Regions from separate parts of the Luteipulveratus halotolerans genome, predicted to be linked through region 2. Evidence: riboswitches for the same ligand, from Rfam matches in the RefSeq annotation. Region 2 holds a riboswitch; the other holds the start of a gene.

Region 1 (4,049 bases), 630 kb from region 2:
CGCCGCTCGTCGCGCCCTCGACCTCGTCGTGGTCGTAGACCTCGACGTCGTCGGCGGGTGCCTTCTCGCCCGGGCGCAGCGCGCGCCCGCTCTTGGTCCGTCGAGGGGCGACCTGGGCGGCCTGCTCGAACGCCTCGTCGCCGACGACGCTGTCGTCGTCCTCGGTCTTGGCCTTGCGGGTCGTACGCCGGCGCTTCTTGCCGTCGATGTCGGCGCCGTGGCGGTCGGCTGCGACGGCGTCGAGCTCGTCGTCGGTGCTGTCGGACTCGCTGTAGTAGAGGAGCCGGTCGCGGGCCTCACGCAGGCGGTAGCCGATCTGGTGGACCGGCGTCGCGGTGACGACCAGGAGGCCGAAGATCCCGAGCAGCAGCAGGATCGGCACGGTGCCCCACACGCGGACGCCGGCGACGAGCGGGCTCGAGGCGAGGTAGCCGATCATGCCGCCGGCCCGGTTGACCGCCTCGGTGCCCTCGGACGGCTCGGGCATGCCCTTGGCGAGGCTCGCCAGGCCGCACGCCGAGAACGCCAGCATGACCAGACCGATGATGATGCGGTTGGTGGGCTGGTGCCCCTTGGGCGAGCGCATCATGTGCACGCCGAGCAGCAGCAGGACCAGCGGAAGGGCGAAGCCGGCGACCCCGAAGGTGCCGGCCACGACCGAGTGGACGATGTCGCCGAAGCGGCCCGACAGGCCCCACCACTCACGGGCGGCGACCACGATCGCCAGCGCGATCAGCAGGAAGCCGATGCCGTCGCGGCGGTGCTCGGGCTCGAGGTCGCGCGCGGACGTGCCCACGCGTCGTGCGGCTCCACCGGCCACGTGTGCGACTCCCATCCAGGTGCCGCGCACGGCGCGCAGCGGCAGGGGCAGACCTCCACCCTGGGCCGGACGGCTGCCGCGAGCGGTCGCGGCACCCTTCTTGGCCGGTGGGCGGGTCGAGGTACGACGGCCTGAGGACTTCGGACGCGCCGACGTCGACCGGTTCCCGCTGGAGCCGGTCTTGGACGACGTGGACTGACGTGTGGCCACGCTCGCAGAGTAGTCGCGAACCCCATCAGACCCATAGGTCACACGCGGGGTGCGGCGGCTTTTCTCGGCCGGCGCGGCAGCCGGCGTGCGGCTCGGTGCGCTCTCAGATGTCAAGACTTGCTGCCCACGGGATGGACCCCCGGCGACGGCTGTGGCTATCGTCGGGGACAGGTCAAGAGTCTCAGCGACAAGCCCCGGCTGGCTGAGCGGCAACCCTCCATCGCGGTGGGGTGCTCCGGGTGACGACCCGGCCGACGGCATCCGCCCTCGGCAAGCGCGAACGTCCAAGGAGCGTCCCTGTGTCGACGGCACCCCACTCCCCCGCTGCCCCTGCGCCCCGCCTGAGCCTGGTTCGCCAGAGCCCGCGTCCTGCACCTCGGACGACCGGTGACCTGCCGCTCACCGTCGGCGCCGAGCTCGGCGTACCCACCATCCACCGCACGGTCGTCGACTTCGGCAACCTCGACCACGCGGCCACGACGCCGGCTCTGGTCGCCGTCACCGACGCCGTCGAGGCGGTCCAGCGGCGCTACGGCTCGGTCCACCGCGGTGCGGGATACACCAGCCGCCTCACGACCGACTGGTTCGAGCAGGCTCGCGGCGAGGTCGGCCAGTTCGTCGGAGCCCGGGCCGACGACGAGGTCGTCTTCACCCGCAACACCACCGACGCCCTGCGCCTGCTCGCGCACACGCTGCCGCCGCGCACCAACGTGCTGGTGTTCGAGTCCGCGCACCATGCGGCACTGCTCCCCTGGACCGTCGCCCGGACCACGCGCATCCCCGTGCCGACCAGCGCCGAGGAGTCCGTCACGCTGCTCGACGACGCCCTCGCGGCCCTCGATCCCGCTGAGCCCGCACTCGTGGTGATCACCGGCGCGTGCAACGTCACCGGCGACATCTGGCCGGTCGCCGACCTGGCCGCGGTCGCCCGCCGCTACGGCGCGCGGACGGTGCTCGATGCCGCGCAGCTGGCTCCGCATCGCCGGGTCGACATCAGCGAGCTCGACGTCGACTGGGTGGCCTTCTCGGGCCACAAGACCTACGCGCCCTACGGTGCGGGCGCGCTCGTCGGCCGCACCGACTGGCTCGACGCCTCCGAGCCCTACCTCCCCGCGGGCGGCGCCACCCACACGGTCTCGCACCAGCACACGCGCTGGCAGGAAGGCCCGGCGCGGCACGAGGGCGGTACGCCCAACGCCGTCGGTGCCATCGCCCTGGCCAGCGCCTGCGCGACGATCTCGGCCCATCGCGACGCGATCGAGGCTCACGAGGCCGAGCTGCTCGACGCGCTGCGCGCGGGCCTCACCGAGATCCCCGGCGTGACGCTGCACCACGTCCTCGGCCCGGCTGCCGACGGCGTGGGCGTCGCGACGTTCACCGTCGACGGGTACGCCCCGTCACTGGTGTCGCAGGTGCTCGCCGACGAGTACGGCCTGGCCGTGCGCGACGGACGGTTCTGCGCCCACCTGCTGTGCGAGACGTTGTTCGACGGCGACGGCACGGCGGTCCGGGCGAGTGTCGGCCTGGCCACCACCCGCGAGCACATCGAGCGGCTCGTGCACGGCGTACGACGGCTGGTCGAGAACGGCCCGACGTCGACGTACGAGCACACCGACACCGGGTGGGTCGCTCAGGACGACCCGCGCGACCTGTCCGAGCCGCGCCCCTGGTGACCGAGCAACCAACCGACCTACGGGTGAGCCCTGCGGAGGGCTGACTGCAGTGCGGCAGCGCTGACCGTGCCGAACTTCGGCGACCTGAACGACGTGCTGCCCATGACGGGTTCGAAGATGCCCTCGTCGCCGCCGACGACCTCGGCTTCTCGGCCGTCCGGATGGACCTCGAGGAACAGGAGGTAGTCGGTGCTCGGCTCGACGTCGCGCATTCCCTGCATCGGCTCAGCGGGTGTTCCCGGCCGGATCAGGTCGATGGTCTGCCCGGCGGCCAGGTCACCCGCCAGGGCGTCGGTGACCGTGGCCGCACGCAGCTTGTGCGGCACGTCGTGGCCGGCCATCGGCACCGTCGACTCCCGGACCGACGACGACACCGTGAGGCGGGCGACCACCGTCGAGGCCGACGCCAGCTCGTCCAGGGACGCGTACGAGGGGTAGTCCGCCCGCACCTCACCGGCCTGATCGTGCGATGAGCACGCTGCCAGGGCGAGTGCGGCCACGAGCGCTGCGCCGGCGCGCCTGCTGCTCCCCTGCATCGCCTTCACCTCCCCTGAGCCCTCACGCACCCAGCAACCCGCGGGATGCCGGGTGCGTGAGGTGCGATCGGCGTCCTTCAGCCGAAGTATCCCCGTCCCCGCGCGTGGCGTCTACGACGCGGGAGCCGGGACTGCGCCTCGCGGTGCCGACGGGGCTCACCGACGCTGGATCAGCCGACGCGCAGGCGGGCCCAGACCGCGGCGTGATCGGTGCGCGGCACGGTCGTGACGCCGGCGTCGACGACGCCCATCCCGCGTACGAGCACGTGGTCGATCTGCACGAACGCCGGTGTACGGCCCTCGTGCGGCCAGGTCCGCACCCACCCGGCGCCGGTCGAGCCGTGGGCGTCGTGCATCGTGCGTGCGAGCGCTCGGAAGCCCGGGTGCGAGGACGAGGCGTTGAAGTCGCCGGCGATCACCAGGGGTACGTCGGCCGGCTGAGCTGCCCGCCAGGTGGCGAGCTCGTCGAGCTGACGGCGCCAGGAGCGTACGAGGTCGGGGATCGGCGGGTAGGGGTGCGCGGCACGCAGGACGTAGTCACCCTCCGGCGCGTGGACCGTGGCCACCGGCTGGTCGAACCTGCGCGGCACGTGCACGCTCTCCCGCTCGCTCAGCGGATGCGCACTGCGGATGACGGTGCCGTCCGCACCGGGGCGCGGTGCGCCCACCTGGTGCGGCAGGGCGGCATCCAGGCCGGCCTGCCGAAGCCGTGCGGCGGCATCGGGCGTGACCTCGACGAGGACGAGCGCGGTGACGTGCCGGTCGCGCACCTCGCGCACGATCGCCCGCGGGTCGGCCTGGCCGTACTGC
Region 2 (4,049 bases):
GACCGCGGTGTAGCCGCCGTGGACGAGCTCGAACGTCACGTCGTGGCGGCGGACGAGGTCACTGAGCCGACCACCGATGGTGTGCCGGTCGTCGACGGTCACGGTGACGACCTCAGCGTCGTACGCCGACCGCAGCTGCTCCAGCTCGCCGTCGCCCGGCCGCGTGCGCAGCGTCGCGTCGAGGAAGCGGCGGGTGGTCGCGTGGCTCGGAGCGGCGATCACGTCACGGACGGGGCCGTGCTCGACGAGGACGCCTCCGTCGAGGACGGCGACGTGATCGGCGAGAGAACGCACGACGTCCATCTCGTGGGTGATGACCACGATCGTCACGCCGAGCTCTTCGTTGACCCGGCGCAGCAGCCGCAGCACGTCCTGCGTCGTGTCGGGGTCGAGGGCGCTGGTGGCCTCGTCGGCGAGCAGGATCGGCGGGCTGGTCGCGAGCGCGCGGGCGATGCCGATGCGCTGCTTCTGGCCGCCGGACAGCTCCTCGGGGTAGGCCCACGCCTTGTCGGTGAGGCCGACGAACGACAGCAGCTCGGCGACGCGTGCCTTCTGCCGTTCCTTCGACCAGCCGGCCAGCTGCAACGGGTAGGCGATGTTGCCGAAGACGGTGCGTGAGGAGAACAGGTTGAACTGCTGGAAGATCATGCCGATGCGCGAACGCACCTCACGAATCTCCTTGGCGCTCAACGAAGTCAGGTCCTTGCCGTCGACGACGACGCTGCCCTCGGTGGGGCGTTCGAGACCGTTGATGAGGCGTACGAGCGTGGACTTGCCGGCGCCCGAGTAACCGATGACCGCCGACACCCGACCCTGCGGGACATCGAGGTCGATGTCCCGCAGGGCCGTGACGGTGCTCTTGCCGCGCGTGAACGTCTTGCCGACGCCCCGCAGCTCGATCAGTGCGTCGTGCTCAGTCACTTCTTCGCGTCCGCCTTGAGCTTGTCCGTGATCTTCACCAGGTCGGCCCGCGGCTTGTCGACGATGACCGCGGTGCCCTTGGAGTACGCCTCGACCTGCGTGATCACCGAGGGGTCGTGGTAGAGCTTCGCGATCTTGAGGTAGGTCGGGTTGTCCTTGTCCTCGGCGCGCGCGACGAACGCGTTGATGTAGGGCTCGGCCTCCGGGCGCTTCGGGTCGTCGTTGAACAGCGCCTTCTTCGGGTCGAGCTTGGCGTCGAGGGCGAAGTTGTTGTTGATCACCGACGCGTCGACAGACGGCAGCGAGGCCACGGTCTGCGCGGCGTCGACCGGGGCGACGGTGACCTTGGAGGCGCCGGTGTCGATGTCCTTGGGGGTCGACAGCGTGTTGCCGCCGCCCTTGAGCTTGAGCAGGCCGGCCTGCTGCAGCACGAGCAGCGCCCGCGCCTGGTTGGTCGGGTCGTTGGGGATCGCGACCTTGCCGCCCTGGGGGATCTGGTTGAGCGCCGTGTGCTTCTTGGAGTAGACACCCAGCGGTACGACGACCGTCGAGCCGATCGGCGTCAGGTCCTGGTCCGCCTCGACGTCGTACGTCGCGAGGAACTGCAGGTGCTGGAACAGGTTGAGGTCGGTCTGCTTCTGCGCGAGGGCGGGGTTGGCCTGCGTGTAGTCACCGAAGTTGACCACCTTGATGGTGATGCCCTGCTTGGCGGCGAGGTCCTGCAGCGGCTTCCAGTAGGGCGCGCTCGCCTCGGTCGTCCCGATGCTGACGGTCTGCGTGCCGCCCTCGTCGTCGTCGGACGCGACGGCCTTGATCGCGAAGCCGGCGGCGACGAGGACGACGACGCCGGCGGCTGCAGCGCCGAACAGAGCGCCCTTGCCGCGGCCGGGCTTGTCGGGCAGCGCGGGCGTCGAACCGTCAACATTCTCAGGGGTTTTCGGGGTCTCGGACATGGTGGTTCCTTTCGGTGCGGGCAGGGAGGACGGCAGGGTCAGCCGACCCCTGCGGGGTTGCTGCGGTGGGTGCGTGAGGGCTGTGCGGCGCGCCTGTCAGCGGCAGCGCGGACAGCAGCAACGACGGGTGGTCGTCGGTGCCGAGTGGTGCGTGTGGTGGTGCATGGGCGTCCTCGAAGGTCGGCCACTACGGGAGTGGAGTGCTTGCGCGAGGGTTGGTCGCGCCCGGTCGTCACCTGGAGCACCCCGCCACGTCCGTGAGGGTTGCCGCCCAGCAAGCCAGGGCTTGTCGCTGGGTCTCATGACCTGGGCCTACGGTAAGAACGCGTTCAGCGGGAAGTCAAATGGGTAACCCAACACGGGATTATGACGTGGGTCACGTCGGGACCGGATGTGACGAAGTGCGGAACGATCGCCTGACGGGGCCGATCCCGCTGTGTCCCAACAGGTCTCGCGCCTAGCGTGAGTACATGAGACTGCTCGTGACCGGCGGCGCCGGGTTCATCGGACGGCACGTCGTGGACGCTGCGACGGCAGCCGGTCACGACGTGACCCGGCTCGACCTGGTCGACGGTGATGACGTACGCGACCCGGACGTGGCCGAGCGCGCGGTGCACCGCGTCGACGTCGTCGCGCACCTGGCGGCCAAGGTCGGGCGCGGCGTCGACGTGGCGGACCTGCCGGCGTACGCCTCGCACAACGACGTCGGCACGACCACGCTGCTGGCAGCGATGGCACGCCGTGGCGTGCGCAGGCTGGTGCTCGCGAGCTCGATGGTCGTCTACGGAGAAGGGCGCGGCCGTTGCCCTCAGCACGGCGTCACTCGCGGGCGACCACGAGAGCCGGGTGCGCAGCCCCTCCTGGATCGCGGGCAGCTGGGCCGCCACGTGCACCAGCAGCGCGCCGACCAGCAACCAGGCCGTCGCGAAGTGGACGGCGACGAAGTCCCAGGGCCACGGGTAGTACTGCAGGACGTTGAGGAAGCCCGTGACCAGCTCGAGCAGCGCTGCGGCGACGAGCAGCCCGACCGCCGCACGCTCGGCGCCGTGCACGAGCGAACGCACCGGTGGCCACTGGCGCAGCCGGTGCTGCACGGACCACAGCTTGGCCAGCAGCAGCGGGATCGCCGCGATGCCGGTGATCACGTGGACGCCCTGGGTGAGGCGGTATCCCCACGCCGGCGAGGCCGGCGGAGGCAGCCACCCCCACGGATGCGCGTGGTATTGGCTGATCAGCCCGGTCGCGAAGCAGACGAGCATGGTCACGCCGACGGCGAGCCCGAGGCGAGCGGTGAGCGGCCGGCCACGCGTCGGTCACGGGTCGGACGACGGCCACCACGAGGGTGGGGCATCGGGCAGGCGGGGGAGCGTCGGCGGCATGGGTCCATCGTGCTGCCGACGGCCCCGATTCGACCCTTACGAAGTGCGGAACACGTTGGTATCCGGTCGATCTCGCTCGTTCTACCGGCGACGATGGGGGCGTGATGGTTGCTGGAGGACTCGTCGGCCTGATGGTCGTCGGCGTCACCGTCTTCGTGCATCACCCGGGCGACCATGCGGTGCAGGTCTGGTCCCAGGTGGCTGCCTTCGGGGTGCTCCTCGCCCTGCTGTGGTGGCTGCGCCGCACCGTGTTGTCCCGACGAGTCCTGGCCGGCGTACTCCTCGGCGGGTGCGCGCTCCTTCAGGTCGTCGCGCTCACGGCGGCTCCGTCGAGCAGCGACGACGACTTCCGCTACGTCTGGGACGCGAAGGTGCAGCTGAGCGGCACCGACCCGTACCGGTACGCGCCGGTCGACGCCGAGCTCACCCCGCTGCGTGGCGAGTTCGCGTTCCCGACCGAGCGTCCGTGCCCGGCGCACCGGGCTGACGAGGTGTGCACCGAGATCAATCGCCCGACGGTCCACACGATCTACCCGCCGGTGGCGCAGAACGCGTTCGTGGCGATGCGGGTGGCCGGCGCCGGCCATGACTCGCACCGGCCGCTACAGGTGTCCGCAGCGATCGGCGTCCTCGCCGTGGCACTGCTGCTCGTGCGCTGGAGCCGCACGCGCGGGACGCCGCTGTGGTGGGTCGCGGTGTGGGCGCTCAACCCGCTGGTCGCGGTCGAGGCGACCAACAACGCTCACATCGACTGGCTCGCCGTGCTGCTCAGCGTGCTCGGGCTGCTCGCGCTGGA

What was found. A riboswitch is a leader RNA that binds a small molecule or an ion and turns the genes downstream of it on or off. The one in region 2 is predicted to bind S-adenosylmethionine.
Region 1: it holds a riboswitch for S-adenosylmethionine, as region 2 does, so the genes downstream of both, VV01_RS05845 (aminotransferase class V-fold PLP-dependent enzyme) here and VV01_RS02770 (MetQ/NlpA family ABC transporter substrate-binding protein) in region 2, are expected to answer to the same signal.

The regions. Positions count from the first base shown of each region.
Region 1 covers NZ_LAIR01000002.1:1,104,294-1,108,342, reverse strand. Annotated here, with positions in the region: gene VV01_RS05850 (DNA translocase FtsK) at 1-1,030, opposite strand, end outside; SAM riboswitch class IV at 1,201-1,313, shown strand; gene VV01_RS05845 (aminotransferase class V-fold PLP-dependent enzyme) at 1,330-2,703, shown strand; gene VV01_RS05840 (hypothetical protein) at 2,721-3,239, opposite strand; gene VV01_RS05835 (endonuclease/exonuclease/phosphatase family protein) at 3,410-4,049, opposite strand, start outside.
Region 2 covers NZ_LAIR01000002.1:476,489-480,537, forward strand. Annotated here, with positions in the region: gene VV01_RS02765 (methionine ABC transporter ATP-binding protein) at 1-921, opposite strand, end outside; gene VV01_RS02770 (MetQ/NlpA family ABC transporter substrate-binding protein) at 918-1,874, opposite strand; SAM riboswitch class IV at 2,070-2,181, opposite strand; gene VV01_RS23770 (NAD-dependent epimerase/dehydratase family protein) at 2,345-3,358, shown strand; gene VV01_RS02780 (hypothetical protein) at 3,358-4,049, shown strand, end outside.